DNA from 2 places in the Collinsella sp. AF38-3AC genome. Region 1 is predicted to be linked to the other one. Evidence: riboswitches for the same ligand, from Rfam matches in the RefSeq annotation. Region 1 holds a riboswitch; the other holds the start of a gene.
The links. Region 1 has a riboswitch for thiamine pyrophosphate ahead of thiM (hydroxyethylthiazole kinase). Riboswitches for the same ligand answer to the same signal wherever they lie in the genome.

Region 1 (15,262 bases):
GGCGGTGACTTTCGGCAGGCAACGTACCGCGCGATTCGCCAGGGGCTCATACAGGCGCGCGAGTCGGGCGTGGCGGTGCTGCTGGAGCCGTGGTACCACTTTGAGCTCGAGGTGCCGGGGGAGTGCGTGGGCAGGGCGCTCTCGGATATCACGCGCATGGGCGCCGAGTACGAGCCGCCGGAGATGACGGACGACCGGGCGAAGCTTGTGGGTCGCGTGCCGGCATCCGAGGCGCAGGATTATGCGCTGGAGGTTGCTGCCTACACGAGCGGCCGCGGACATCTGTACCTGGAGTTCGCCGGTTATGCAGCGTGCCATGATGTCGAGCGCGTCATCGAGGCGGCCGCCTATGAGCCCGAGGCCGATCTGCCCAATACGCCCGACTCGGTCTTTTGCGCCCACGGCGCCGGTTACACGGTCAAATGGTACGACGTGCCCGCCGCGGCGCACGTAAAGATCGATCCTGCCACCTTCCGTCCCTATCGCCCCGCCGACGCGGAATTTTTCGGCTACATGTGACAAAGGGACAGTCCCTTTGTCACATCGATAATTGAGAGGTTGAAACGTGGTGATTCATACTGAGCGCTTGGTGCTTCGTCCGTGGCGCGAGACGGATGCGGCGAGCCTGTTTGCATACGCGAGCGACCCGGACGTGGGGCCGGCTGCGGGCTGGCCACCCCATCGAAGCATTGAGGAAAGCAGAGAGATCATTCAGACGGTCTTTACGGCGCCCCATACCTTTGCCATTTGCCTGCCCGAGACAGACGAGCCCGTGGGCAGCATTGGACTCATGCCGCCGCGCTGCGAATCGAACGGCCAAAGCGTTGGACTTGAGCTCGAGGTGGGGTATTGGATCGCCAAGCCGTTTTGGGGTCGAGGCTTTGCTCCGGAAGCAGTGCGAGCTATGCAACGCTATGCGTTTGAAACGCTTGGCTGCAAGGCGCTTTGGTGCGGATACTATGAGGGCAATAACAAGTCGTTACGCGTCCAACAAAAATGTGGGTTCGTGCCGCATCACGTTGAGCGCGACGTGCCCTGCGAGCTTATGGGCGATGTGCGTACCGAGTACTTTACCTATTTGACCTGCGAAGACTGGCGCGGGCGAGCACAGTGCGAGTAACGTGACAAAGGGACAGTCCCTTTGCCACGTTCGGCTAACAGGAAGGGGAGCGATGACGGTGTCGCAACAACCAAGTGCTATCGAGGTACGTGGCGCACGTGTCCATAACCTTAAGGACATCGATATCGATATTCCGCTGGGAAAGCTGGTGGGTATTGCCGGCGTATCGGGTTCGGGCAAGAGCTCGCTGGCGCTGGGGGTTCTTTATGCCGAGGGCTCGCGTCGCTACTTGGAGGCGCTCAGCACCTATACTCGACGTCGCCTGACGCAAGCCGAGCACGCCCAGGTGGACGAGGTGCTGCACGTGCCGGCGGCGCTCGCATTGCATCAGCGCCCCAGCGTGCCGGGCGTGCGCTCGACCTTTGGCACCATGACCGAGCTCAACAACAGCCTGCGTCTGCTCTTTAGCCGCTGCGCCCATCACGTTTGCCCGCACTGCGGGACGCGCGTGGAGCCGAGCCTTAACGTCGCCGCGGGCCTGTCGCTCGCGTGCCCCGCATGCGGCCGTGAATTCTACGCGCCGAGTGCCGAGGACCTTGCCTTTAACAGCGGCGGCGCGTGTCCTACCTGCGGCGGTACCGGCGTCATGCGCGAGGTGGACGAGGCGAGCCTGGTGCCCGACGAGTCAAAGACTATCAACGAGGGCGCGGTGCTTCCTTGGGGCACACTCATGTGGGATCTGATGAAGCAGGTAGCCGGCGAGATGGGCGTGCGTACCGACGTGCCGTTTAGCCAGCTCACGCCCGCCGAACGCGACATCGTGTTCCATGGTCCGGCGGTTAAAAAGCACATTCTCTACGTTCCCAAAAACGGCGAGGGTGCCACGCCGCTCGACTTTACCTATTACAACGCCGTCTATACCGTTGAGAATGCGCTCGCCAAGGTTAAGGACGACAAGGGGCTCAAGCGCGTTGCACGCTTTTTGCACGAGGGGCCGTGCCGCGACTGCGGAGGCACGCGTCTTTCCGAAGCCGCGCGCCAGTCTCAGGTGCGCGGTATCAATCTGGCGCAGGCGGCGGCCATGACGCTGGGCGAGGCGATTGAGTGGGTGCGTGGGGTGCCCGCATCCTTGCCGACCGAGATGCGGCCCATGGCGACGGACATCTGCGATTCGTTTTTGAGTACGGCTCGCCGCCTGGTTGACCTGGGCCTCGATTACCTTTCGCTCGACCGCGCCGGTGCCACGCTCTCCACGGGTGAGCGCCAGCGTGTGCAGCTAGCCCGTGTGGTGCGCAACCGATCGACGGGCGTGCTGTATGTGCTGGACGAGCCTTCGATCGGCTTGCATCCTGCCAATGTCGACGGCCTGGTGGGCGTAATGCGCGATCTGGTGGATGACGGCAACACCGTGGTTGTTGTCGACCACGATACACGTGTGCTGGTGGAGGCTGATTATCTGGTCGAGATGGGCCCCGTTGCCGGAGCAGGCGGCGGCAACGTAATCGCCGCTGGTACGGTAGACGAGGTCGAGCAATCGCAGGACAGCCGTATCGCGCCGTTTTTGCGCGCCGAGCCCAAGCGCTTGCGTCCGCAGGTGACTGACGACGAAATGTTCGACCAGGGTCATATCCGCATGGCGACCGATACCATCCATACCGTCAAGCCACTCGAAGTCGATATCCCGCGCGGCCGTCTCGTCGCGGTTACGGGTGTTTCGGGTTCAGGCAAGACGACGTTGGTACTCGAGACGCTCATCCCGGCACTTAAGGCGCAGGCAGCCGGCGAGCGCCTGCCGCGCCACGTGCGCTGGATCGATGCCGAGGGCATTGCACGTGCCAACCTGATTGACGCCACGCCCATCGGTGCCAACGTGCGCTCGACGGTAGCGACCTATGCCGACATCCATGATGAGCTGCGCCGCGCCTTCGCCCGTACGCCCGAGGCCAAGGCAGCCGGCTACAAGGCGGGCGCCTTTAGCTACAATACCGGCGCCTTGCGCTGCCCTACGTGTGATGGCACGGGCTCGATATCGCTCGACGTGCAGTTTTTGCCCGATGTCGAAATCGTCTGCCCGGCATGTCGCGGCTCACGTTATGCAGACGCGGCTTCGCATATCCATCGCGAGGGCAAGGACGGGAGTCTGCTTACGTTGCCGCAGCTCATGGACATGAGTGTGGACGAGGCCATCGACGCCACGGTGGGGCTCAAGAAAGTTCAGACGCGCTTGCAGACCTTGCACGACCTGGGCCTGGGTTATCTTACGCTCGGTGAGCCCACACCGGCGCTTTCGGGCGGCGAGGCGCAGCGCCTTAAGCTCGCGAGCGAGATGGGCCGCGTGCAGGATGATGCCGTATTCGTATTTGACGAGCCCACGATCGGCCTGCATCCGCTCGATGTTCAGGTGCTGTTGAACGTGTTTGACGGCCTCGTTGCCAAGGGCGCCACGGTTATCGTGATCGAGCATGACCTCGACCTTATCCGTAACGCCGATTACGTGATCGACATGGGCCCGGGCGGTGGCGACGCCGGCGGGCAAATCGTCTGCGCCGGCACGCCGGACGACATCGCGGCCTGCCCCAAGAGCATTACCGGCCGCTACCTCTAACCGAATGTGACAAAGGGACGGTCCCTTTGTCACATTCCGGGAAAGTCTGTCTGACGCAGGGCCTCGTAGAGGACGATGGCGGCGCTGTTGGAGAGGTTGAGTGCGCTGATGCGGTAGTCGTTCGGGTCGACGAAGTTGCCGCAGATATCCTGTTGAAGGATGGCCTCGTGGCTGTCCTCGGTATGTCCGAGCGATTCCTCGTGGGCTTCCCATGCCTCGGCATTATCGAGTGAGTCACAATCGCGCAGCATCGGGATGCGCTCGCAGCGCTCAGGCGCCGCGGCAAGCAGTGGCTCGGGAATCCCCGAGCTCTCGCTGCCAAAGACCAGATAGTCACCGTCGCGGTAGGTGCTTTGCGCATAGGTGCGGCGCGCTTTTTTGGTCAGCAGGTGCAGGCGCTCGTCGGCGGGGGAGAGACCGTTGCGCGCAAGGAAATCCTCCCAGCTGGCATATGTCGTCACGTTCAGGTTTTGCCAGTAGCCCAGGCCGGCTCGACGCACCGTCTTGTCGTCGAGCGAAAAGCCCAGCGGCTCTACCAGGTGCAAGCGAGTGCCAGTGACCACGCAGGTACGGCCGATATTGCCTGTATTGGCCGGAATCTCGGGCGCGTATAGCACGATATTGAACATGAATCTCCTTGGCTCAGAATGAAAAACCACCACGAAGGGGACAGGCACCTTCGTGGTGGTTTGGCGGTTACGTGGGCGGAAAAATGCTAGCTTCGTTAAACCTAGGCGCGGTGCCAGTCGGTCAGGCAGGCATCGAGGGCGGCGATGAGCGCGTCCTTGTCCATATGACGGCCGATGATGCACAGGCTCGTCATGCGGTCGCCCGTCTCGTCGTCCCAAATCTGCATGATCTCGGGGTTCTCGTCGATAATCTTCTGCTTCTCGCTATCGGGCGCAGAATCGACAAACAGCCCGTTCTCCATCAGGCGGATCTGGTGGCCGGCCTGCTCAAACATGTAGCACATGTCCGGATCACCGGTCTGCCACAGCGGACCCTTAACGCGAATGACCTCGTCGGGCCACTCCTGCTCAACAAAATCGGTGAACTTCTGCAGGTCAAACGGCTTGCGGCGCGAGTATACAAAGGTCTCGATGTCATACTCGAGTACCTCGGGGTCTTCGTGCTCCTCGGGATGCTCCATGGCCTCGATCCAGGCGGCGGAGTTGTAGGCGCGCATAAAGTCGAAGCGGTCGGTGTCGAGCAGCTCCTCCATGGGGACCTCGCCGTTTTGGGCCTCGACAATCACGGCGTCCTTCTGCAGGCTACGCACGATGGCCTTGAGCTCGGCGATCTGCTCAGGCGTGACGGTATCGGTCTTGTTGAGGATCAGCGTGGAGCAAAACTCGATCTGCTGGATGAGCAGGCTTTCGATGTCGTCCTCGTCGATATCCTCGGCCAGCAGGTCGCGACCGCCGTTGAACTCGTCATACATGCGGGCGCAGTCGACCACGGCCACGATGTTGTCGAGCGCGAGCTTGGGCTCGCCGCCCACCTTGGCCTCGTCGCAGAAGCTCGAGATGGTGTAGGCGATGGGGATAGGCTCGCAAATCCCCGAAGCCTCGATGATGATGTAGTCGAACTTGCCCGAATCGGCGATGCCCTGCAGCTGGTTGGCCAGGTCGTCCGAAAGCGTGCAGCAGATGCAGCCGTTGGTGAGCGGGATAAGGTCGTCGGTCTCGGAAAGGCCGCCGTCGGCGATGAGGCTGGCGTCGACGTTGATCTCGCCGATATCGTTGACGATCACGGCAGCGCGGATGCCATCGTCGTTGGCGAGGATGTGGTTGAGCAGCGTGGTCTTGCCGGCACCGAGGTATCCGGTAAGCATGATGATCTTCACGGGTTTGTTGGGCATGTGCCCTCCTTTGTTAGACATGGCTTACAGATGAATCTTATGCCAAACGCCTGCTCTTATACCCACGCACGGGCAAATAACACAGGCTACTCCCAGGCTCCCCATACGTCGGGACAATAGCCGACGGTGGCCTTTTTGCCGTTGCGCACGATGGGTTCGGCCAGAACCTGCTGGTTCTCGAGCAGCTTATCAAAGCGCTGACTGGGGGTGAGATGCTGGATGAGCGCGAGCGTCTCCTCGTCCTTGGCTTTGGGGTTGAGCAGCTTGTCGATGCCGCCGACCGCCTGCATCACGCTCGTGAGCTCGCCCTTGCTCATCTCCTTTTCCTTAAGGTCGATAAACTGCACCTTAATACGGCGCTCCTTAAAATAACGCTGCGCCTTCTTGGTATCGAAGGACTTTTTGGTGCCGAAGATTTGAATATTCATGTATTTGTTCCGCCGTTCTAACGAACGGCGGTCACCTCGACGCTGCAAAGCCATCTGATGGGCAATCTGCCTTTCAATCGTCGGGCGCGGGCAAAAGCCCAGCGCCCTCCTCTTTCAAGGCACCTTGCCTCATCAGCTGGTTTTTCGCTGATATTGATAGAACATCAAGGTGACCACCGCTGGAATTATCGGATAAAGTTGGTCCTAGCGCGATCGGCCTGGGGGGCTTCGATGCCGGCGGCCTTTCCCGCCTCGATGCAACGCAGTAGCCAGGCCATGTTATTGCCGATGTTTCGCATGGTGGCGAGGCCCTCGGCGTCTTGGGCGGCCTCACCCGGCATGGCACCAAAGACGTTGTTCCAGTAGGTGGATGCTACCACGGGCATCTGGTTGATGGTGAAGTACTTGTTGAGCACGTCGAAGGTGGTCGACGTGCCGCCGCGGCGGGCAACGGCGACAGCGGCGCCCGGCTTGTGCGCAAAGGCCTTGCTGCCAGCATAAAACGCGCGGTCGAGGGCCGAGAGGATGCGTCCGCTGGGGTGCGCGTAGTAGACGGGGGAGCCAAAGACAAAGCCGTCGGCCTGCTCGGCGGCGGCAATGAGCTCGTTGACCACGTCGTCGTCAAAGGTGCAGCGGCAATCGAGCTTGCCACACTGACCACAGCCAATGCAGTCGCGAATGGGCTTGGCGCCCAGCTGAAATATCTCGGCATCGATGCCTTCGGCGTTGAGCTGCTCGGCGACCTCGGCGAGTGCGCGGGCCGTGTTGCCGTTTGCCTTAGGGCTGCCATTGACCAAAAGAACCTTCATCACAAACTCCCTCTGCTGTCGGTGACTTCTGCGGAGGATTATCGCACGAGCGGGCGGATGGCGTGGGGCGCGATGCGAAACGGCCTGTGTTTCACATCGCGCCCCACGACGCTAGTCCAGCTTGGTGCCCGGTACCTGCGGCGCCTCTTTAACCAGCGAATTGAGCTCGTTCAAAATGGAAACGGGCTGTCGGTCGACGGCGTCCAGATGAAGCGTGGCCACGCGAAGGGGCGGCTGATATTCAAATGAGCCCAAGAGCACGACGATCCCAAGAACCGCTCGATTTCGTCTGCGACCGCGTCGGTCTCTTCGGGATCAAGCTCGTCAAAGAGCGCCACGAACATCGGCCCCGTCGAGCGGAACAGACGAGTGAGGCATCTCGGAATCGTTATTCTTGAGCAGGACCTCTCGACAGTGCTCCAGACGCTCGGCAAGGTCATCCTCGGTCGCAATCGTAGACAGGATGGCAAACTCGTCGCCTCCCAGACGAAATGCCGCCTCGTCCACCTTCATATATAGCTTGAGATAGAGGCTTACCTGCAAGATATAGCGGTTTCCCTCGTCATGCCCAAAGATATCGTTGCAATGCTTAAGGTTATCAATGTCGATAAACGCCATGGTCACGGGCAGTTCCTGCTCTCAGATTTCCTCTAGGGAACGGGCAAAGCCGCCACGGTTGCCAAGCCCAGTAAGCTGGTCGGTAAAGGCAGTCCTGATCAGATCGTCCTGACGCTCGAGAAGGTCACGGATGGTCTTTTCGAGCGTCTCGGTGTAATTGCTGGCGATATCCATGCTGTAAGCGGCTTTCTGAGGTCGGGGTGTATTGTGTCGGGCGAGCTCGTTGTACACACGCGTTGCTGCTCAACGCTTTGCGTGTATCCAGGCCCCCGCCTTGCTGCGTCGCTGGTTTAATATGTCGGTCCGTGTTCGCTGCTGATAACTATTGAGTAGTATAAACAACAATAGAGGATTGTATATGGGTGCCCCTGCCGCGGGCGGCTATTATTCGCCAATCGGTAGCGTGGCGATGCGATGCTCGATATAAATGCGACTGAGTCGGTATATGTTGACGGGTATACTTGTTCCGGTTTAAAACGCAGGAACGGAGATGGTTGCATGGCACAGCCAGATACGACGCGCACGGTGGGGCTTGCGCTCGAGGGAGGCGGCTACCGTGGTATGTATACGGCGGGCGTGCTCGACGTATGGATGGAGCACGGCTTGACCTGCGACCATATGGTGGGAGTCTCGGCGGGCGCGGCGTTTGGCTACAACTTTAAATCGCGCCAGATCGGCCGCGCCATTCGCTACAACAAGGCCTATTGCGCCGACAAGCGCTATGCGAGCGTGACGAGCTGGTTGCGAACCGGCGATATGTTCAATGCCGAGTTTGCCTATCATGAGGTACCCATCGAGCGCGATCCCATCGATCTGGAGGCATATCGCGCCTGCCCCATGCGGTTTACGTGCGTATGTACCGATCTTAAGACGGGGCAGGCCGTCTACCATGACCTGCCCTATGGCGACGAGCGCGATATTGAGTGGATCCGGGCGTCGTCGGCGATTCCCGTGGCGACGCGTCCTGTTGCCATCGAGGGTCGTAAGTACTTGGATGGCGGTGTTGCCGATTCCATTCCCAGCACTTGGCTGTTTGAGCAGGGTTATGACCGCAACGTGGTGGTGCTGACGCAGCCGGCGGGCTTTGTAAAGCAACCCAATAGCGTGATGCCCATGCTGCGTCGCGTGTATCGTCACTATCCGGAGTTTGTCGCGGCTCTTGAGCATCGGCACGAGGTCTACAATGCCACGCTCGATGACCTGGCGCGCCGCGAAGCCGCTGGCGAGATCTTTGTGGTGCGGCCGAGCGAATCGGTGAAGGTGCCGTCGCTGTGCCGCGAGCCCGATGAGCTCGAGCGCATCTATCAGATCGGCCGTCGCGATGCGGAGGCGACGCTGCCGGCGCTGGAAGCGTATCTGGCGGGGTAGGGGCCACGGCGGAAAGCGCATCCCAAAATGGACGTCCAAACTGGGATGCGCTTTCCGCTATTGAAGATATGGGGCTGCGGAGCAGCTGCTTGGCATGGGCCTATGCCTGCTGCCAGGTATCGACGAGCTCCTTGGCTGCGGCGTAGGGGTCGTCGGCACTGCAGACGGCGCTCACCACAAAGAAGCCGTCGACGCCGGTGGTCTTGAGCTGCGGAAGATCGGCCGTTTTGACGCCGCCGCCCACCACGATGGGCACGGGGCTTGCCGCATGGAGGGCAGCCAGGTCCTCAAAGCTCTTGGTGATGATGGAGCCGTCGGCAGCACGTCCGCAGTCGCGCTTGGTCTCGGTCTCGTGGAGCGGGCCTACGCCCAGGTAATCGACCAGGCTCATGTCGGCGGTCTTGACGTACTCGAGCATCTCCTCGCAGCGGGCCGAAAGGCCCACGATGGCATCTGGGCCCAAAAGTTTGCGGCAGACCTCGACGGGGATGTCGCTCTGGCCAACATGCACGCCGTCGACAGCGATGCCCTGCTCGCGTGCGGCGAGTACGCAGTCAAGACGGTCATCGATCAGCAGAGCGACCTGTCCGGTTTTGCCGGCCTGAGCGATGGCCTGTGCGGCATCGCCCGTCAGTGCGATGATCTCGCGGGCACTTGCCACCTTGGAGCGCACCTGGATGCAGGTAAAGCCGGCATCGAGCGCCTGGGTCACCACATCGCTCACGGGGCGTCCGAGGGTGTTTTCGGGGCCGAGTACCAGGTAGGCCGAGATATCAAGGTTGTCGCGGATGCTCATCGTGCTTCCTCCTGCTTTTTGATCTGCGCTTCCATGCGCTCGAGTTTGCCGGTCATGGTGTCGGTAAATCCGGGTCGAATATCGGCTTTGAGCACGACTTCGGTGCGGATGCCCTTGCTCGCCAACACGAAGGTCGCGTCGCGCACGACCTGCATGACCTCGTCCCAGTCGCCCTCGATCTCGGTGAACATCGAGGTGGTGCGGTTGGGAAGGCCGCTCTCGCGAATGACGTGTACGACCTCGGCGACTTCGGCAGATAGCTCGTCGCCGGTGCCGCACGGGGCGATGGCCACAGCGACGAGTGTGTTCATGCCGGCATTGGTTGCGGGCTTGGACATGGCTTATGCCTCCTCGAGCTCGAGTTGGTTATCGGCAATGTCCTGGGCGGTTGCGCGGTAGAGCTCGTCGATAAAGGCGACCTTAAAGCTTGCCGGGGCATCGGCGACGGCGGCGGCACGCGTGCCGGCAACGTTGTAGACGGCGGTGCCGCAGATGGCCGCCGTAAACGGGTCGGTGGCGCAGGCGTACACGGCCAGCACGCCGCCCTGCGAACAGCCGCAGCCGGTGATCTTGGACATGAGTGGGCTGCCGCCGTGGGACTTGGCAACGGTCGTGCCGTCGGTAATCAGGTCGACTTCGCCCGAGACCACTACGGCGCCGCCGGTGTAGCGGGCGAGCGCCACGGCGGCATCACGGGCGGCGTCTACCGTGTCGGTGGTATCGACGCCACGCACGCGGCTCAGATCGGCCGCTTCGCCCTCAAGGCCCCACAGACCGGCGAGCGCGATAATCTCGGAGGCATTGCCGCGCACGATGGCGGGCTTGTACTGCTTGAGTTCGTTTACCAGTTGGGTGCGCAGGCTGCCGATGCCCAGGCCCACCGGATCGAGCACCCAGGGCTTGCCGGCGTCATGTGCCGCCTTGGCCGCGCGGGGAATCGTCTGCTCGTAGATGGGGAAGAGCGTGCCCATGTTCAGATAGATGGCGCCGCCGCCGGCAACGAGTGCCTCGCCCTCGTCGGGCAGATAGACCATGGCGGCCGAACCGCCCACGGCGAGCTGCGCGTTGGCGACAAAGTCAATCGTTACCGTGTTGGTGATGGAGCCGGCCATGGGATTGGTGGCACGAATCTCCTCCACGGCCATGACCACGTTTTGCTTAAGCTGTTCCGAATCGATCACTGCACATGCCTCCTTGGCATAGAAAAGGGGCGCTGTGCATAGACAGCGCCCCTAAAAAGGCGGCATGCTCCCTACGCCAGCATTAACTGACAGGTTCAAAGGATTGGGCCCCACGCCCTCTCAGCCTTGTGGTTTGCACCGCCGGCACTCCCGCATCGAATCTGTTGTTCCCTATACTAGCGCATCGGTACAATGGTTAGGATGAAAACGACTGGGGGACCTTATGATCAAACTCGTGCTGACCGATATGGACGATACGCTGATTCCGGCCGGGCATGACGGCGCCAGCGACTATGCCATCGAGGGCATTCATGCCATGCAGGCGGCGGGTCTGCACTTTGGTCCGGTTTCGGGTCGCCAACCGTCTGCGATGGGCTGGATGTTTAAAAATCATTCCGAGTGTTTTTCGACCGGTGCATTCTGCAACGGCCAGGTCATGTTTGTCGATGGCGAAGTGGTCGCCTCGCGTGCGACCGATAACGATGCGCTTATGCGCTTGGCCGCCTATCTGGAAGAAGAAACCGACGATACCTATCTGAAGGTATACAGCTTGGGTGATGGCTTTTGGGATAACGATGCCTATTGCGTGACACGTGATGCCGAGCGTGTGCGCCGCGCTATGGAATCGGGCGGCAATGCGTGGCTCAAGGGCGAAGAGGCCCCGTGCCGCCCTGTCGTCGATGATGCGCCGGTGTTCAAGGCGAATATCTGGAGCGCCCGTTCGCGTGAGGAACTCGCGGAGCTACGCGAGCGCGTTGCCGCCGAGGTGCCGGAGCTCTCGCTTGTGTTTCCCAACAACCGTGTGCGCCTGTTCGACATCCTTCCGGCTGGTTGGGACAAGGGCTGCGCTGCGCTGGAGCTGGCGCGCGCTTTGGGCCTAACGCCCGACGAGGTGGCCGTATTTGGCGATTCCGATAACGACCTGCCCATGATCGATGCCGTTCCCAACTCCGTTGCGGTCGCCAATGCCAACGAGGCCGTCACGGCTGCCGCACGCTGGCATATCGGCGCTGCGGCAGATGATGCGGTTGCCGCAGCGCTGCATCAGATTGCCGCCTGCGCCGCGACGGGTGAGATGCCGTCATTTATGCGTCAGATGAACGCGGCAGACTTCGGCATCGCGAACGTCTAGGGAGAAAGCCATGAAGCTTCAGCAGCTCAGGTACGTTGTAAAGGTTGCCGAATGTGGCAGCATCACCGAGGCCTCGCGTCGCCTCTATGTGTCGCAGCCTTCGATTACCGCGTCGATTCGCGATCTCGAAAACGAGATGGGCGTGCATATCTTTGAGCGCACCAACAAGGGTGTCATTGTGTCCGATGAGGGCGAGACCTTCTTGGGCTATGCGCGCCAGGTGCTCGATCAGGCTGATCTGCTCGAGGACAAGTACAAAGGGGCATCTGAGCAGGTGCCGCATTTTAGCGTGAGCTGCCAGCATTACTCCTTTGCCGTCAACGCGTTTGTCGATGTGATCCGTGAGTTCGATGCCGCGCGCTACGACTTTACCCTGCGCGAGGAGCAGACCCACGAGATTATCGAGGATGTCGCGCACATGAAAAGCGAGTTGGGCATCCTGTACTTATCCGAGCACAACCGCGAGGTTATTGAGCGTATGCTCGCTGCCAATGAGCTTGTGTTTGAGGGACTCTTTTGTGCCGCGCCGCACGTTTTTGTATGCGCCGACCATCCGCTGGCGACCCGCTCCAGCGTGACGCTCGAGGACTTGGAAGATTATCCGTTCCTGTCCTACGAGCAGGGCAGCTACAACTCGTTTTACTATTCCGAGGAGCTGACCTCGACGTTTGAGCGCCGCAAGAATATCCGCGTGCGCGACCGTGCGACGTTGTTCAATTTGGCCATGGGCCTCAACGGCTACACGGTGTGTTCGGGCGTGATTAGCCACGAGCTCAACGGCCCCGGCATTATCTCGATTCCGCTCGACGTGGACGAGTACATGGAGATTGGCATCATCACGCGCAAGAACACGACGCTCACGCGCTACGGTCGGGCCTATATCGACGCGATTCGTCAGCATATCTAGGCTGCTGTGCTCCCCACGGTTCAAGTCCCTTTATGGTAGTCCAGAGTGACATAGGAAGCATCTATATCAAACTGTTATAAACGTATATTTTACGATGGCCATATGAACGCTCATACTCTGTCCCGGTAAAGCAACCAATGCAAAAGGGAGATATCTATGAGCACTTCGATTCAACCGAACGCACCGTTTCGCGCCGATATCGTCGGCAGCTTTCTTCGTCCGCAGGCCGTAAAGGACGCTCGTGCTGCCTATACGGCAGGCACGCTTGATGCCGAGGGGCTTAAGGCCGTCGAGGACGATGCCATCCGCGATTTGGTGGCAAGGCAAAAGGCCGCCGGCCTGCAGGTCATCACCGATGGCGAGTTTCGCCGCAGCTACTGGCACCTCGATTTTATGTGGGGGCTGAACGGCGTCGAGCGTCGCACCTCGCGTACAGGCTATATGTTCCACGATGAGGAGACTACCGCCGACACCGCCGTGGTAACCGGTCCCATTAGCGGCGAGAATCATCCGTTCGTCGAGCACTTCAAATTTGTCAAGGCGCTCGAGGGGGAGGGTCAGGTCGCGCGACAGACCATTCCGGCGCCGATCCAGACGTTCTCCGAAGTCACGCTCGACCGCTGCGATGGCCAGCAGGAGAGCCTGCGCGCCGTCTACAAGACCGACGAAGATCTCGCCGATGCCATCGCCGCAGCATACCGCACCGTTATTGCCGACCTGTATGCCGCAGGCTGCCGCAACATTCAATTTGATGACTGCACCTGGGGCATCTATTGCGATGCCGACTTTGTGTCTAAGACCGGTATGAGCCCGGTTGACCTGCAAAAGGTGAGCGAGCTGGGCGTGGCGCTCAACAACGCCGCAATCGAGGGCAAGCCCGATGACCTTGTCATTAACACGCACGTGTGCCGCGGCAACTACCACTCTACCTATGCTTTTGAGGGCGGCTATGGCCCCATCGCGCCGTACCTGTTCGCACACGAGAACGTCGATGCGTTCTATCTTGAGTTCGATACGCCGCGTGCCGGTGGCTTTGAGCCGCTCAAGTACGTTGCCCCCGGCAAGAAGGTCGTGTTGGGCCTGGTGACCACCAAGGCGGCAGAGCTCGAGAACGAAGACGCCATCGTCGAGCGCATCCGCGAGGCGGTAAAGTACGTGCCGCTCGAGAACCTGTATCTGTCTCCGCAGTGTGGCTTTGCCAGCTGCGAGATTGGCAACAAGCTGACCGAGGACGAGCAGTGGGCAAAGATTGCGCTGGTCAAGCGTATTGTGGAGCGTGTCTGGAAATAACGATGCCGTTCGCAGGCGGCGGCGCGTGCGAGGCGCTGCGTATCGCGTACAATGGTTCGGATCGTATCGTTCGGGCAGGTTATCCGATATGCCCGATCGCCCTTCCATTCGAAAGGACATCAATGTCCCAGCTCTCGACGCCCGCCGTTAGCGATGCCATCTACGACGCATCGTCGCTCGGCCGCCCGCGCATGTTCCTGCTCGGTCTGCAGCACCTGTTTGCCATGTTTGGCGCCACGGTGCTGGTGCCCGTGCTCACCGGTCTCTCGGTGTCGGCAACGCTTTTGTTTGCCGGCTTGGGCACGCTGCTGTTCCACTTCCTATCGCGCGGTAAGGTGCCGGCATTTTTGGGCTCATCGTTTGCCTTTATTGCCGGTTATGCCGCAATTGCGCCCAACGGCGAGGCCGAGCTTTTGCCCTACGCCTGCCTGGGCGTTGCCTGCGCCGGTCTGCTCTATCCGGTGCTGGCAGCGCTGTTCCGCGCCTTTGGCGCCAAGCGCGTTATGCGCTTCTTTCCGCCGGTGGTGACCGGCCCCATCGTCATTTCCATCGGCCTGATCTTGGCAAGCTCTGCTATCGCCAACTGCCAGACCAATTGGCTTGTTGCCGTTGTCGCTGTGGCCGTCATTGTCGTATGCAATATTTGGGGCCGCGGCATGGTCAAGATCGTGCCGATCCTGCTGGGCGTCGTGGTGAGCTATGCCGTCGCGGCTGCGTTGGGTGAGGTCGATTTTTCGGGCGTTGCCGCCGCTCCGTGGGTCGGTCTGCCCATCGTGTGGGACAACACCGTGTTTGCGCTCTTTGGCCCGCAGTTCGATAGCGGCCTTGCCACGACGGCCATCATCACCATTATGCCGTTGGCCTTTGCGACCATGATCGAGCATATCGGTGACATCTCGGCTATCGGCTCCACTTGCGAGCGTAACTACATCGCCGATCCTGGTCTGCATCGCACGCTGCTCGGTGACGGCTTTGCCACGATTCTGGCTTCGCTCTTTGGCGCTCCGGCCAACACCACCTATGGCGAGAACACCGGCGTGCTCGCCCTGACGCGCGTGTTCGACCCGCGCGTGATCCGCATTGCCGCGTGTTGTGCCATCGTGCTTTCGTTCTGCCCCAAGTTCGCTGCGGTCATCGCAGCCATGCCGGCATGCGTTATCGGCGGCGTGTCGCTCGTGCTCTACGGCATGATCAGCGCTGTGGGCGT
Region 2 (15,262 bases), on a different contig from region 1:
GCCCTGCGCCGCGCACTCGCCCGCAGCCGCATGCTCTCCTCTGACGTGTCCGCTGGCTTTGACCCGGGCTATGCCGGTAAGTTCGAGACTAAGAATGCAGCTTTTATGGGTCGCGGCCTGTGCTTTAACAAGTACACGGGCAGCCGCGGCAAGGGCGGCTCCAACGATGCCGACGCCGAGTATGTGGCCCTCATCCGCGACATCATGGACGAGGCCGGCGTGGACTTCCAGACCTGCGAGCTCGGCCGCGTCAACGCGGGCGGCGGCGGCACCATCGCCTACATCATGGCCGAGTATGGCATGAACGTCATCGACTCCGGCGTTGCCGTCCTGTCCATGCACGCCCTGTGGGAGGTCGCCAACAAGGCCGATATCTACGAGGCCTATCGCGGCTACAAGGCCTTCATCGAGCGCGCCTAACCAGCCCTTCATCAGTTGCGGTGAAATACGGACTAAACTGGCCCATAAACGGCCCAAACAGACTGTATTCCACCGCAACTTCCTTTTTGGCAGAGGAGAGTCCATGCTGCAGATCATCATTTCGCCCGCCAAGCAGATGCGCGCGGCCCAAGATGCTTTTGAAGTCATGGGCATTCCACCTTTTGCGCACGAGACGGCTCGCCTCCACTGCGCACTGCTAGATATCGAACGAAATGAAGGCAGCGGCGGCCTGCAAGCGCTATGGAACGTGAGTGACAAACTGCTGGGGCCTTGCCTCAACACCCTGCATGAGTTCGGGCCCATCCTGAAAAACGGCGATCTCGACAATCCCGAACTCGCCCGTCACCTCTCCCCTGCCGTCATGTCCTATCACGGCATTCAATACCAGAGTATGGCGCCCGAGGTGATGGATTCCGCGCAGCTCGCATGGCTACAAGACCATCTATGGATCCTCTCCGGCCTCTACGGGTGCGTTCGTCCCTTTCATGCCGTCGAACCGTATCGGCTGGAGATGGGCGCGAAGCTCGCCGTTGACGATGCCCGAGACCTCTACGCGTTTTGGAGCGACAAGCTCGCGCGGGCTATCGCCCCGGCGGACTCAAACACCACGATCGTCAACCTCGCCAGCGTAGAGTATGCCAAAGCCGTTCTGCCCCACCTCGCGGGCGACGCCACGGCCGTCACATGCCTCTTTGGCGAGGGTATCCGCAACGGGAAGCCCATCCAACAGTCGACCGCCAGCAAAAAGGCGCGCGGCTCCATGGTGCGGTGGATGGCAGAAAACAAGCTCGAGGATGTAAGCGGGCTCACCGCGTTCGACGTTGGTTATCGTCACTTTCCCGAGCTTTCAAATAAAAACACTTTGGTCTTCCTGAACGAACAGGCCTTGTAGGACCACCGCTACTTTGAATGTGCTACCTAGGCACGGCGTCTATTCCGCCAAGCCGTCGGCTTTGGCAATTTCATTTGTCGAGCCGTCCTGATAGGCAATCTTGACGTGTTCCACCTCGGACACTTTGACGCCCGACGGGGGCTCCAGGCGCCATTCCGTCAGCGCGATATCCATCGTCGTGGGAACGTCTCCTTGATTTTTGAGCTTCACCGTCAGCGTTTTGAGCGCCGCATCAAACGTCACGCGTTCGATTTCTTCACCTGGAATGGACCCACCACTCAGCTGCAACTGCACAAACTCATCGCGCGGGTACCAATAATCGCCCGGAACGGCGAGCGTATTGGCATTACCGCCAGTACTCCTCACCGTCATAATCGGTAGGCTATCATCAACCTCGAACTCCCATGCAGCGCCGCCGCGACCACCAAACGTCCAGATACAAAAGGCAATCACCAGCACGGCAAGCACCGCAAAACCAATCGCGACAAGGCCATGGTGCGCACGGCTTTCCTCGGCCGATACATCCCATTGCGTCTCTCGATATAGATGCTTGTCTTCCATGTTCGCCTCCCCGCAAGCACGCTCGTTGGCCCAATCGTACCCATTCAGGCTATACTTGAGCCCATGACATAACGGGGGGCTTGCAGGACAAGACGGCAGGCTGAGATTGGGCGCGCCCGCCCTGACCCGCAAACCTGATATGGGTAATGCCAACGAAGGGAGCCGTGCCAATGAGCACACAGACCGAGCCCAAGCTCGTCACGCAAATCGACTTCGCCCGCGCCGGGCAGATCACGCCGCAGATGAAGGAGGTTGCCGAGCGCGAGCATCGCGACCCCGAGTACATCCGCGAGCGCGTGGCCGACGGCCGCATCGCCATCCCCGCCAACATCGTGCATATCAAAAAAGGCATGCGCGCCTTTGGCGTCGGTGAGGGCCTGTCCACCAAGGTCAACGTCAACCTGGGCATCTCGGGCGATAAGGCCGATGCCGCCGAGGAGTGGAAGAAGGTCAAGATCGCCGAGGACTTTGGCGCCGACGCCATTATGGACCTCTCCAACTCGGGCAAGACGCGCCAGTTCCGCCAGCAGCTCATCGACGAGACGCCGCTCATGGTGGGCACGGTGCCGATGTACGATGCCATCGGCTACATGGAAAAGCCGCTGGTCAAGCTGACCAAGGACGATCTGCTCGAGGTCGTGCGCGCGCATGCCGAGGACGGCGTGGACTTTATGACCATCCACTGCGGCATCAACAAGTCGGTCATCAAGACCTTTAAGGAGACTGGCCGCCTCATGAACATCGTCAGCCGCGGCGGCTCGCTGCTGTTTGGTTGGATGGAGGTCACCGGTAACGAGAACCCCTTCTACGAGTTCTACGACGAGGTGCTCGAGATCTGCCACGAATACGACGTGACGATCTCGCTCGGCGACTCCTGCCGCCCGGGCTGTCTCTACGACTCCAACGACGCAACCGAGACCGCCGAGATGATCGAGCTGGGCAAGCTGTGCAAGCGCGCCTGGGCCGCCGGCGTCCAGGTCATGGTCGAGGGTCCGGGTCACATGGCGCTCGACGAGATCGCTGCCAACATGAAGCTGCAGAAGCGCCTGTGCCACAACGCCCCGTTCTATGTGCTGGGGCCGCTGGTGACCGATATCGGCGTGGGCTACGACCACATCACCGCCGCCATTGGTGGCGCCATCTCCGCGAGCTCGGGTGCCGACTTTTTGTGCTACGTGACGCCGGCCGAGCACCTGTGCCTGCCCAACGCTCAGGATGTGCTCGATGGCCTCATGGCCACCAAGATTGCCGCACACGCCGCCGACATCGCCAAGAAGGTACCGCACGCCCGTGACATGGACGACAGGATGGGTCAGGCACGCCGCAAGCTCGACTGGGACGCCATGTGGAAGTGCGCCCTCGACCCGGTCACCGGCAAGAAGCGCTACGAGGAATCCCCCGCCGCCACCGAGGGCACCTGCACCATGTGCGGCAAGATGTGCGCCGTTCGCACTGTCAACAAGGTGTTCGAGGGCACGACAATCGACCTCGGCATGGAGGACTAACCCTGTCGCCGCGGCCGCTTCTGGCGGCGAGCTGGTACCTGTCAATTGTTGACGTGTGAACATTTTCTTGCATTTGCGTAAAGATTGCACCGCCCGCCCGGGACCGGCATACAGCCGGCCCGGGCATCTTTATAATGCAGGCAGAAGAGCCATTTGAATCCGACCGAGCAAGGGAGCGAACATGGATCGCAGCAAGGTACCTGCCGTTCTATCCATCGCAGGATCCGATTCCAGCGGTGGCGCCGGCATTCAGGCCGACATCAAGACCATTACGGCGCACCGTCTGTATGCCGAGACGGCCATAACCGCCATCACGGCGCAAAACACCCTGGGCATCACCGCCGTGCAGGATATCTCGCCAGATATCGTCGCCGCGCAGATCGACGCCGTCTTTGACGACATCCGCCCGAGCGCCGTCAAGATCGGCATGGTTTCTTCTGTCGAGATTATCGAAGTCATCGCCGACCGCTTGAGCGCCTGGAACGCAACGAACGTGGTCGTGGACCCCGTCATGGTAGCCACCTCGGGCGCTCGACTCATTGCCGAGGATGCGGCCGAGGCGCTCACGCGTCGCCTGTTCCCGTTGGCGACCGTCATCACGCCCAATATCCCCGAGGCCATGGCACTGCTCGACTACGAGGTCGATTCCGAGCGCACGCAGCAAAATGCCGCCATGCTCCTCACCCGCCGCTTTGGATGCGCGTCTTTGGTTAAAGGCGGACATCTTGTCAACGAGGCCAACGACGTGCTGGCGGAGCCCGCGCCGCTCGATGACGAGGGCAACCACCTGGGCGATCCGCTCACCACATGGTTCCGTCACAAGCGCATCGAGACCGGCAACACGCATGGCACCGGCTGCACGCTCTCGTCCGCTATCGCCTGCGCGCTGGCCCAGGGCATGGATCTTGCCGACGCCGTCAACGCCGGCAAGGCCTACCTAACGGGCGCCCTCGCCGCCGGCTTTGACATGGGCAAAGGTTCCGGCCCCGTCAACCACATGTGGAATTACTAGCCCTGCAGCAAAACCACCACAAAGGGGACAGGCACCTTTGTGGTGGTTTTTCTTTTACCACTTAATCGTCTGCGAGTTGGATGCCGAGCAAGCCCGAAAGCGCGAGCGCCTGTTCGGCATTGACTGTCAGGCCTCGCAACTCACGGTAGTCGCCCGAAACAACGGGAGCCTCAAACGTGCAGCGCGATACATCAACACCACACAGCGGTGTCTTGAACACATCAACTCGTGTCAGGTCGCAGCTATCCAGCCGCAGCTGCCCCAGCTTGGCCCCCTGGAGCGCCGCCTCGGTCAGGCGCACATCGCACGCCGTGATGGGGCCAATGCGTCCCTCCGAAAGGTTCGCGTAGCTCAGGTCGCATGATGCAAACGAAACGTTCGACAGGCGCGCCTTGACCAAGTTGAGCCCCGGCGCCGAGCAATCAACAAAGTCGCATCGGTTGAGCCAGCAGCCTTCCATATTGCAGCGGATAAAGCGACAACCGCGAAATACGACGTCACGAAACGTCGAACCACTCCAATCGACGCCATCGAATACGCAGGAGCGGAACACGATGCCGTCAAAGGTCGCACCGTTCGCCACGTCATAGGCGAGCTCTAGCTCCTCAAAAGCGGTATTGGAGACAAGCTCATCCCCCTCGGCAAACAGGTCAATGAGCTCATCCATGCCCATGTGGCAGCCAAGCCGCTCGTTTACCCGGGCAAAACCACCACAAAAGTGCCTGTCCCCTTTGTGGTGGTTTGGGGCTGCGCTACTCACCGAGCATCTTTTGGAGTTTGGCTGCCACGGCATGTCCCAAGCTCTCGTGGCTTTCGGGCATCATATGCAGATAGTCGATATCGCCCGGCTCGGCAAAGTCGGCGGCATTCAAAAAGTCGCAGCCAAGCTGCTCGGCTACGTGCGCGTAGTACTCGGCAAAATGCTCCGAGGCCTCGACGGAATGCTCGTCAAAATCGGTCATATACACATCGGCGATTTGCGGCTTGATCTTGATGGGAGCCATCAGCAGAATGCGCGGACAAGGCGCAGCGTCGGTCCACGAAAACGCGCGGACGGCGCGAATCAGCGCCATGGCGCCACGGGCTATATCGGAAGCCGTCACGTTAAAGACCGTCTTGCAGTCGTTGGTGCCCAGCATGATCACAATGGCGTCCAGCGGCTTATGGGCCTCGAGCAGCATCGGAAGCGCGCGAATGCCGTTGAGGTTAGTGTCCAGGTGGCACATATCGTCGCGCACCGTCGTGCGGCCGTTGAGCCCCTCCTCGATCACATGCCAGCCCTCGCCCAGGTCACGCTGCGCCACGCCGCACCAGCGCACATCCTGCGCATAGCGCACCGCGGTGCCGTCGCGCATACCAGCCGGATCGTAACCATAGGTGTTGCTGTCGCCAAAGCATAGAACGTTTTTCATCGTAAGCTCCCCACTCAATAAAAAGCCGACGGGAGCAGCCCACGTCGGCTCGGCATGTCGCATCACGCGCACAGTTTACAAGTATTTGCGCCAGTCGTCGTCATCCTCATCGTCCTCGGCAGCGGCCCGAGCCTGCTCGGCGGCACGGGCGGCCGCAGCGCGGGCGGCAACCTGGGCATAGGACTCCTCGTTGCGCTCGGGGAAGTTTGCCAACACGTGCTCGAACTTGGCGAAGTCCTCGTCCCAGCGCGTAGAGGGCACAGCAAAGAAGACCTGCTTGACCTTGAAGTCGCCCGATGCGAGCTCCTTGCGGAAGAGCTCAGCCACGGCCTCGGCGTCAAAGCCGTTGTTGTCGCAGCCCCATGCGCCCAGCACGAGCTTCTCGCGACCCAACTCGTCGCAGATGGCGAGTACAAAGCGGATACGGTCGCGCAGGGCATCCAGCAGAGCATCGTCGCTCACGCGATACTCCTGGCGGGCGCGCTTAACGTTGGGCGCGGCGGCAACGATCACGTCGGCATACGCATGCACGTGGTTGCGGTCAAAACGCACCGCAGGCACTACCAGCGCACGGTTGCGGTAGAGCTCGCAGTTGATATTGCGGCGACGGTTCTCACCGTACCACTTGCGCTGCTTGTCGAGCACGTTGTACAGATACGAATCGGCGCAGAGCGTAGCCTCCTGGCCCAGATAGCCCTGGATGTAGCCGCCACCCGGGTTGGTGAACGAGGCAAAGGCGAGCACTGCCATGTCGCAGAACTGCGCATAGCCACGGCCGTTGTCCAGAATGGCCTGCGTGGCGGAGGCATCAAGCACGGTGACCTCGGGCAGAGTCGGAGCGGGCTCCTCGGCAGGCGCGGACTCGGTCTCTGCGGGTTCCTCGGCAGGCGCAGAATCGTCCGTGACCTCGGTCTCGACGGGCGCGACCTCGGTGGCCTCGACCTCGGCAGCGTCAGCCTCCACAACCCCGGCAACCTGCTCCTCGGCAGCCGCAGCCGCCTGGGCCTTGGCCTTCATCGCCACGACAAAACCGGCAGGCATACCGTCGAATTCACGCACGCCGGCAAGCGAGCGCTCGATATCCTTGGCACACGCCTCGGACACAGTTGCCACGTGACGCTCGGCGGCCTTGGCACGGGCCTCGCGCTTGGGGTTGGGCTGCCCTGCGCGGCCGGTCCTGCGGTTACGGTTCCTGTTGTCGACGTCTGCCATAAGTGGTCACCTTTCCTGTCGCTGCCGTTATCGGCTTTTTCCCATCCATGATACCCCGCCGCGTACAAAAAAGACGGCCCCGAAGGACCGCCTTTCGCATTGATTTACGCGCGCGGCAAGCACCGCTGCAACTCGCCGCTAGTCGCGACGACCAAGGATATTCAGGATGCGCAGGAACACGTTGATGATATCCACGAACAGGTTGGACGCCATGAGCACCGCATTGGGAAGCGTGGGCGGCACCGTCGTGGCCACATAGGTGTCGTAGCCAATAAAGCCGGCGAACACCACAATCACGATCAGGTCGGTGATGGTTTGCGAAACGCCCATAAACATCAGCACGATCTCAACCAAAATGATGGCAAGCAGAATACCAAATCCGATGCCATACACACGCTGGAAGAACTTGGGGAAGGTCACGCCCAGCGCGCCAAAGACAAAGGTAATGGCGGCGGTGGCGATAAAGGCGGTGTTGATGGTGGGCAGGTCGTAGTTGGCAAGGCCAAACGACGCGGTCAGGCCAAAGGTGCTCGCAAAGATCACGTAACCCGTGAGCGACAGGCCCACAGACTGCTTGCCCGCGGCAGCCGACATCATGACAATGCCGACGATGGTCAAAATAAACGAGCCAAAGACCAGCGGCAAAGCGGCGCCGCTCATCATCATGCGGGCAAACGCCATGGTGCTCGTAAAGTAGGCGCCGGCACCCATGGCGCAAAAGCCCAAAAAGATCAGGGCGGACATGACAAGGTTGTACGCACGCGGCGACATCTCCTTGGCACGGCTTGCACCGGTCTCGATGGGGCCGTTCTGATAGCCCTGGATATCATTCATGCTTTCGTCCTTTCAGATAGCGCCGCGACAGCAGCGCCTTAAGCGACAAGATTTCTGCCATTGTACCCAAATGCCACACGTTTTACCTGCGGCGCCCACCCTCGAGCGTGCAGTCAAACGCCCAGACCCACCAACGCATCACGTGGGTCTGCAAGCCGTCCGGCCGTTCGCGCGCCTGGTCCTCCAGATACAACTCGGTCGCATGACCGCCAAAACGAACCTTATAGGTTGCCGTACGAATGCCGTGAACCGTCAGGCCAAACCCAGTGGTCGAGACAATCTCGTCAATCGTAAAGCAGCGACCGTCAACCCAGCAGACGGTGACCGGCACGACTTGTCCGCCCGCGAGGATGCGAGCCACGACGTCCACATACTGCTTGTGCACGCGCCGAGTTTTGCCATCTGTCTGTCGATATTCCATGCCCCTATTATCGAACGCATGTTTGCATATTGTAAAGCGAACAGGCTGTGGTTTTGGCGTGTCGGACCGCATGCACACGTCCGCACGACGTGTTAGCAAAAAGAACACCGGAGGTCAACAGGGCTAATATTCAATTTTAGTACCCAAAAATTCACTTCTCCCATCAGAACTCGGTAAAGAAACCCGCAGGAGGTGATACGATTTATCATGTTTTTGTAACGTGTCTGTAAACTTCGAGAAAGCCCATATATGGACGTAACGTTCTCAACCTTCCTCGGCCAGCTTGTGTCGAACCCAGTCCTTGCCGTCACCGTGATTCTCGCGCTCGGCGCCATCTTCGTCAACGGATGGACCGACGCGCCCAACGCCATCGCGACCTGCGTCACTACGCGTTGCATGCCCGCCCGCGCTGCCATTCTCATGAGCGCCGCATTCAACTTCCTCGGCGTGCTCATCATGACGCACTTTAACGCGAGCGTCGCCAACACCATCTCACATATCGTCGACTTTGGCGGAAATAGCACCATGGCGCTCGCCTGCCTGTGCGCGGCGCTGTTCTCCATCGTCGTCTACGGCGCCACAGCGTCGCGTTTTGGCATCCCCACCTCGCAAAGCCACAGCCTTATCGCCGGCCTGACCGGTGCCGCTATCGCCCTCGGCGGCGCGAGCAGCGTCAACGTCCACGAGTGGATGAAGGTCATCTACGGCTTGGCGCTCTCCATCGGCCTGGGCTTTGTCATGGGCTGGGTCCTGTGCAAGCTCGTCTCGATTTTTTTTGCCGCCGCCAACAGGCGACGTGCCAACGTCTTCTTTAAATACGCTCAGATCGCGAGTGCCGCGGCCATGAGCTTCATGCACGGCGCGCAGGATGGACAGAAGTTCATCGGCGTGCTCTTTTTAGGCGTGGCCTTCGCCAACGGCCAGACGAGCGTCGGCGATGCCGGCATCCCCATCTGGATTATGCTGCTGTGCTCGGCCACTATGGGTATCGGCACCAGCGTGGGCGGCGAGCGCATCATCAAGTCCGTCGGCCAGAGCATGGTTAAGCTCGAGAAGTATCAGGGTTTCTCTGCCGACCTCGCGGGCGCCGCGAACCTGCTACTTGCCACCCTTACCGGCATCCCCGTGTCATCCACGCACATCAAAACCTGCGCCATCATGGGCGTCGGCGCCGTCAAGCGCCTCTCAGCCATCAACTTCGGCGTCGTCAAGGACATGATGTTCACCTGGTTCTTCACCTTCCCCGCTTGCGGACTCATCAGCTTTTTCATGGCCAAGCTGTTCATGATGTTCCTCTAGTCAAACCGAGTGTCCATCCGGACCGCAACACTTCGCCTACCCGTCTTCGCCTCGAAAGGACCCACCCATGGCAAAGAAACCCAATTCGTTCTACTTTGACAACTACGTCGCCTGCGCCGACCTCGCCGTCCAGGCCGCCGAGCTGCTTACCCAGATTTTTGAGAACTTCGATCCCGCGAAGATTCACGATATGCTCGAGGAGATGCATGCCATTGAGCATGCGGCAGACAAGAAGCACCACGAGCTTGAAGACGCCCTGCTCACCGCCTTTATCACCCCGCTCGAGCGCGAGGATCTGAATCTGATGAGCTGCTCACTCGACACCGTGCTCGACCGCATCGAGGGCGTCGTGCAGCGCGTCTACTTCACCAACATTCAGAGCATCCATCCCGACGCCATCGTCATCGCCCACAAGGTGACCGACGCTTGCCGCGCCATGAAGGACCTGATGGTCGAGCTGCCCAACTACCGCAAGTCCAAAACGCTGCGCGAACTGGTCATCCAGATCAACACCATCGAGTCCGAGGCTGACGAGCTCTACATCAACGCCATGCGCAACCTGCACGTCAACGGCAAGGACCCGCTCGAGGTCATCGCCTGGCGTGACGTATATGCCTTCCTGGAGTACTGCGCCGACTGCTGTGAGAATGTGGCCGATGTCGTGGATTCGATTGTCATGAAGAACAGTTAATTGGGGGTACATGTCCCACCGGTCGCGGGCCCGGCCACTAATAACCTTTTTCACTCCGGCTGCAAGCAGAGTCGTTCAAGGTTATTAGTGGCCGGGCCCGCTCCCTTATGCACCACCATTGGGAACTTTGGCTGATAGATTTAGCGCGATGGGGGTTTGGCTGAAGGGACCTATGGTACCCGTTCGGACACTTTGGCCCTTGATGAGCGTTTGGCTGATTGCTGCTTTGGGTATTGTTTGGGTTACTTTGGGTTTGTTTGATTTTTAATTGTTGGAGGGCTTGTATGTCTTATTTGGATCTGGCTCGGTCTCGGTATTCTTGTCGCGAGTTTGAGAATCGTTCTGTTGAGCAAGCTGTGGTGGATGCTGTTGTTGAAGCTGGGCGGATTGCTCCTTCTGCTTGTAATAATCATCCTTCTCGTGTAATGGTGCTGGATACGCCCGAGCTGTTGGAGAAGGCTGCTGCTTGTCAGCCTCGGTTTGCTCGTGATGGGTCTATCTTTGGGGCTCCGCTTGTCTTCCTCATTTGCAGCGTTACCGATGATGCTTGGGTGCGCCCGTATGATCAGATGAATTCCAGTGAAATCGATACGTCCATCGTGTGTGATCAGATGATGATGGAGGCCACCGAGCAGGGCCTGGGAACGTGCTGGGTGTGCCATTTTAAGCCTGAGGTGGCCCGTGAGCAGTTCGACCTGCCCGAGGGTGTCTATCCCTATCACATGCTCGTCTGTGGCTATCCTGCCGACCATATCACCGACCCCGAGCATCGAGAGGCCCGCACCATTCCCCTCTCCGACTTCCTCCTCAAGTAGATTTTTGGGACATGCCGCAAACCTACCCTTGACCGCTCACCCGTTCACCGAGTTCTGCGCCACTATGTGCAGGGCTCGGTTTTTTATGTTGCGCACCCCTGCACACCCTGCACAGTCATAAAAAAGGACCCGCAAGCTGCGGGTCCTTTCTAGGCACTAAATTGTAGACCGAATGTTAGTCCAGGTCGTCGGCAGCGAAGTTGTCGATCGGGGCGAAGGGATCGGCCACGGGGACAACCGGATCGGCGACGGGCAGCGGCTCGGCGGGAACAGTCACCGCAGGAGAAGCGGCAGAACCAACCGGCGTGGAGGCCATGAGGTCGGCCGGGAAGGAGTTCTGGGCGTCGTCCATAAAGTGCTGGATGAGCTTGAGGTACTCGGCCTTGAACTCCTCGCGGGAAGCCTTCAGACGGTCGATTTCCTCGAGCTCGGCCTGCTTCTCGGTCAGAGCCTGGCGGATAACCTCGCGGGCCTTGGCGTCAGCCTCGTTGCGGATACGCTCAGCGTTCTCATTGGCATCGTTGACGATGGTCTCAGCGGTCTGCTGAGCAGCGATCAGGGCAGCGGAAATCTGGCGCTCCTGAGCGGAGAAGTCAGGGGCGGGAGCGGCCACGGGGGCGGCAGGGGCGGCCTGGGCGGCGGTATCCTGAGCCTGGGCAAGCTGAGCCTGTGCATCGGCAAGCTGCTGCTCAGTAGCAGTCAGACGGCCCTTAAGGTCGACGATCTTAGCGAGCATAGCGTCAACCTCGGAAGACAGCGTCTCCAAGAAGACGTCGACCTCGGCAGGATCGTAGCCACGCTTGGCCTCAGAGAAAGTCTGAGCCTGGATGTCTGCAGGGGTAATAGCCATAACAAGTCTCCTTTTTCATCGCCTCGGCGCTACACGCCCGACGTAAGTTACTAAGTCAGTTCTATACGAGTATACCTATAAGAAGCTGCAGAACCAGTCTCTGCACCAACTGCAACGCAATAATCGCAACGACCGGCGAAAAATCAACGCCGCCCATCGGCGGGATAAACCGACGAAAGAGGTTGAGCCACGGGCCGCAGACGCTATCGAGCACTGCAGCGATATCCTGCAGCAGGCCGCCCTGCTTCATGGGAATCCACGTCATAAAGCAATAGACCACGATGAGCGTGGAGTAGAAGTTGAACAGCGTGTTGACCAGCTGGACAATGGTGTAGATGTTGATGAGAATCTCCTCGTCTTGGGTTTACTTAAGGTAGCCGTCGGCACGAAGCTTCTTGAGGTCCGAATCCTTGACCTCGCAGCCGGCGGGCAGCACCATGAACACGCGGTCGCCCACCTCCTTGACCGTAGCGCCCAGGCCACAGGCAAAGCCATAGCTAAAGTCCAGGACACGCTTGGCGACCTCGGTGCGAACGCCGACAAAAATCAGCGCGACGGGCTGTTTGGTACGCACACGACGGACAACGGTCTCAACGTCATCATAGCTCTCGGGACGCAGGACATAGGCAGGCAGCTGCGGCGTGGCGTTGATGATGTTGCTCGCATAGGCCGAGGCGTCGCTCGGCGCAGGGGCGGGCGCAGGCGCCGCGGCGCGAGCACGGGCGCTCTCGGCATAACTCGACGGCGTGTCGTAGGCGCCGGGACGATAGCCACCGGTGACCGTATCCTGAGAACGCGACGGCGGATTGTACGTCGTTGCATGACGCGAGTCATCGCCGACCAGCTGACCGGAGCGCGTATACACGGCAACCGACTCAGCTTCACCGCGGCGCGTCTGGCCCAGCAGGCCGTTGCTCGGCTCGTCCTGGGTATAGAAGCCCTCGCCCGAAGCACCACTGTAGCCGCCGCCCTGATAGCCGTCGTCGTAGCCGTCATCGTAGCCGTAGTCGTCATCCTGGCTATAGCCCTGGTCGTAACCCTGCTGGCCGCCCAGGTGCATCTTATTTTTAATCTCGTCAAGGAAGCCCATGGTTGTGTCCTCTCACGGTTTAGTGCAGGCGCTCTGTAAACCAGTGCGCACTTCAGAGCCCTATTTTACTGCAAACTCCGGGCTAAATACTACCCTGCCCAGGCGAACGAGCGTAGAGCCCTCCTCAAGGGCAGGCTCAAAGTCCTCGCTCATGCCGCAGGAAAGCTCAGGCAGGTTCAAATCGGGATGCGCTGCCTCCAGCTCATCCCTCAGCTCACGAAGCCCCGCAAAGGTGCGGCGTGCCACATCCTTATTCCCCCGGGGCGCCATAGTCATAAGCCCCTGCACGCAAATTCCCTCAAGCTCTGCAAGCTCACCCGCGGCGGCGCGAATCTCATCGGGCGAAAAACCGCCCTTGGACTCCTCGCCGCTCACGTTGACCTCAATCAGCACCTGCTGGGGAGCAACCAGCTCGCCCGCTTCGATCTTACGAGTCGCACGGCTCGAGATAGCCTGCGCCAGATGAAGCGACCCCACCGAATGGATTAGCTCGGCTGAGCCCAGCACCGCATTGATCTTATTGGTCTGCAGGTTGCCGATCATATCGAAACGCACCTCGGGCAGCTCCGGATGCTCCGCCAGACCCGTAAGCTTGCGGACGAGCTCTTGCGGGCGGTTCTCGGCAAAATGGCGATACCCCGCCCGAATGGCAGCGATGGTCTCGTCAACGCCGACGGTCTTGGACACGGCAATCAAACGCGCGGCATCGTGGGGCCTCCCAGCGCGATCGAGCGCGGCATAAAAGCGCTCGAGTATCTGCTCGCGGCGAGCGCGCATCAAGTCTAAATAGTTATCCATGGCAAATCGCCTCCGCAGACAGCACAACAAGTAGTCCCATGCTAACGCAAGAGCGCGGCCCCGCATCCGCAAGGCCGCGCTCCCTCAGGTATTTACAATCTCTCAACGAGCGGAGCTACCCTACTCCTCGTCGTCCTCGCCATCGTCTTCATCCTCAAGATGATCCAGCAGGTAGCGCAGGCCCTCGCTAACCTCGTTAGCAGGCACCTTGGCAACATAGCGAGCATCGACGGCGGGCCTCATGATAACACCCTCGCCCGAAGGAACGCGCATGCTCTCGAGCTCATCCTCATCAGTGCGGGCGATATCGCCGGCGTTCATACGCTGACCAGTCAACAGGAAGGTCAGACGGCAAGCGGCATCGATGGAAATCGAAGCGATGCGATCGAGGTAGCGTGAAACCATGATGGCGCGACGCAGGTCGTCATAGTTGCTGTCGTCGTCCATAAAGTCGCCCGTGTCCATACGGTTAAAGGTGCGGAAGAACTTCTCGTAGGCAGCGTGCACTGGCTCGTCCTCGACGGCCAGGTTGCAGATGATGGACATGTCATTGGTGACAAGCGCAGAAAGCGAAGAGCCCAGCACCTGGTAGACGGCCTCAGCCTCGGCCTCGACCGTGCCGACAAGCTCCTTGGGCAGCGAGATGTCGGCCTTGATCATATGACGCGTGGCGCGGCAAATCTGACGGACCTTATCGGTCATGCGCTGCAGGTTAAAGTCAACATAGATGATCGTCTGAAGCAGGCGGAAGTCGGAGGCGACCGGTGACTGCGTGGCAATCAGGTTGTAGCAGACGGCCTCCAGGTTGGCGCAGCGTGCGTCAATCGAAAGCGTGCGCTTCTTGGTCTTGGTGGCGAGCTTGCGGTCGTCGGTCACATAGGCCTTTACGGCATCGTGGAGGGCCAGATCGACGGCCTCATAGATGCTCAGCATCTCGTGACGGGCCTCGATGAGCTGACGGGAAAACAGTTTGCGCATGGTTCACTCCAATCAGTTGGGTGCGGTCATGCCGCCCGCACAGTGAATACGCACCGGACCAGGTCCGATCGGCTTGGGACTAGTCGCACCGATCAGCCAAAGCGGCCGGTGATATAGTCTTCCGTACGCGAGTCCACCGGGCTGGTGAAGATCGCGTCGGTTTGACCATACTCGATGAGCGTGGCGGGCTCGCCGGCAACTTCCTGCAAGAAGAATGCGGTGTAGTCGCTGATACGAGCTGCCTGCTGCATAGAATGCGTGACGATGATAATCGTCATCTCGGGCGCCAGCTCGGCCATCAGATCCTCGACCTTAGAGACGGACGTGGGGTCGATGGCGGAGCAGGGCTCGTCCATCAGAAGGACATCGGGTTGCACCGCAAGCACGCGGGCGATGCACAGACGCTGCTGCTGACCGCCCGAGAGCGCCAAACCATCCTTGTTGAGCTGAT

Region 2: another riboswitch for thiamine pyrophosphate. It lies ahead of thiC (phosphomethylpyrimidine synthase ThiC); the one in region 1 lies ahead of thiM (hydroxyethylthiazole kinase).

What each region holds. Positions count from the first base shown of each region.
Region 1 is NZ_QROM01000009.1:12,218-27,479, reverse strand. Features, by position in the region: gene DW029_RS06755 (translation factor GTPase family protein) at 1-519, shown strand, start outside; gene DW029_RS06750 (GNAT family N-acetyltransferase) at 566-1,120, shown strand; gene DW029_RS06745 (excinuclease ABC subunit UvrA) at 1,173-3,665, shown strand; gene DW029_RS06740 (tRNA (cytidine(34)-2'-O)-methyltransferase) at 3,695-4,294, opposite strand; gene DW029_RS06735 (GTP-binding protein) at 4,396-5,526, opposite strand; gene DW029_RS06730 (arsenate reductase family protein) at 5,613-5,954, opposite strand; gene DW029_RS06725 (flavodoxin family protein) at 6,140-6,763, opposite strand; gene DW029_RS11270 (hypothetical protein) at 6,875-7,018, opposite strand; gene DW029_RS06720 (diguanylate cyclase domain-containing protein) at 7,088-7,387, opposite strand; gene DW029_RS11265 (hypothetical protein) at 7,403-7,555, opposite strand; gene DW029_RS06715 (patatin family protein) at 7,880-8,749, shown strand; gene DW029_RS06710 (thiamine phosphate synthase) at 8,850-9,545, opposite strand; gene DW029_RS06705 (thiamine-binding protein) at 9,542-9,883, opposite strand; gene thiM (hydroxyethylthiazole kinase) at 9,887-10,726, opposite strand; TPP riboswitch at 10,778-10,888, opposite strand; gene DW029_RS06695 (HAD-IIB family hydrolase) at 10,950-11,858, shown strand; gene DW029_RS06690 (LysR family transcriptional regulator) at 11,869-12,765, shown strand; gene DW029_RS06685 (5-methyltetrahydropteroyltriglutamate--homocysteine S-methyltransferase) at 12,922-14,055, shown strand; gene DW029_RS06680 (uracil-xanthine permease family protein) at 14,178-15,262, shown strand, end outside.
Region 2 is NZ_QROM01000013.1:11,816-27,077, forward strand. Features, by position in the region: gene DW029_RS07910 (aminopeptidase) at 1-420, shown strand, start outside; gene DW029_RS07915 (YaaA family protein) at 524-1,333, shown strand; gene DW029_RS07920 (hypothetical protein) at 1,373-1,894, opposite strand; TPP riboswitch at 1,957-2,073, shown strand; gene thiC (phosphomethylpyrimidine synthase ThiC) at 2,065-3,399, shown strand; gene thiD (bifunctional hydroxymethylpyrimidine kinase/phosphomethylpyrimidine kinase) at 3,581-4,411, shown strand; gene DW029_RS07935 (pentapeptide repeat-containing protein) at 4,473-5,078, opposite strand; gene DW029_RS07940 (SGNH/GDSL hydrolase family protein) at 5,164-5,823, opposite strand; gene DW029_RS07945 (TIGR02452 family protein) at 5,899-7,035, opposite strand; gene DW029_RS07950 (Bax inhibitor-1 family protein) at 7,174-7,869, opposite strand; gene DW029_RS07955 (hypothetical protein) at 7,952-8,290, opposite strand; gene DW029_RS07960 (inorganic phosphate transporter) at 8,540-9,589, shown strand; gene DW029_RS07965 (DUF47 domain-containing protein) at 9,657-10,280, shown strand; gene DW029_RS07970 (nitroreductase family protein) at 10,565-11,095, shown strand; gene DW029_RS07975 (DivIVA domain-containing protein) at 11,271-11,945, opposite strand; gene DW029_RS07980 (YggT family protein) at 12,007-12,294, opposite strand; gene DW029_RS07985 (cell division protein SepF) at 12,310-13,035, opposite strand; gene DW029_RS07990 (YggS family pyridoxal phosphate-dependent enzyme) at 13,096-13,833, opposite strand; gene DW029_RS07995 (PhoU domain-containing protein) at 13,954-14,811, opposite strand; gene pstB (phosphate ABC transporter ATP-binding protein PstB) at 14,904-15,262, opposite strand, start outside.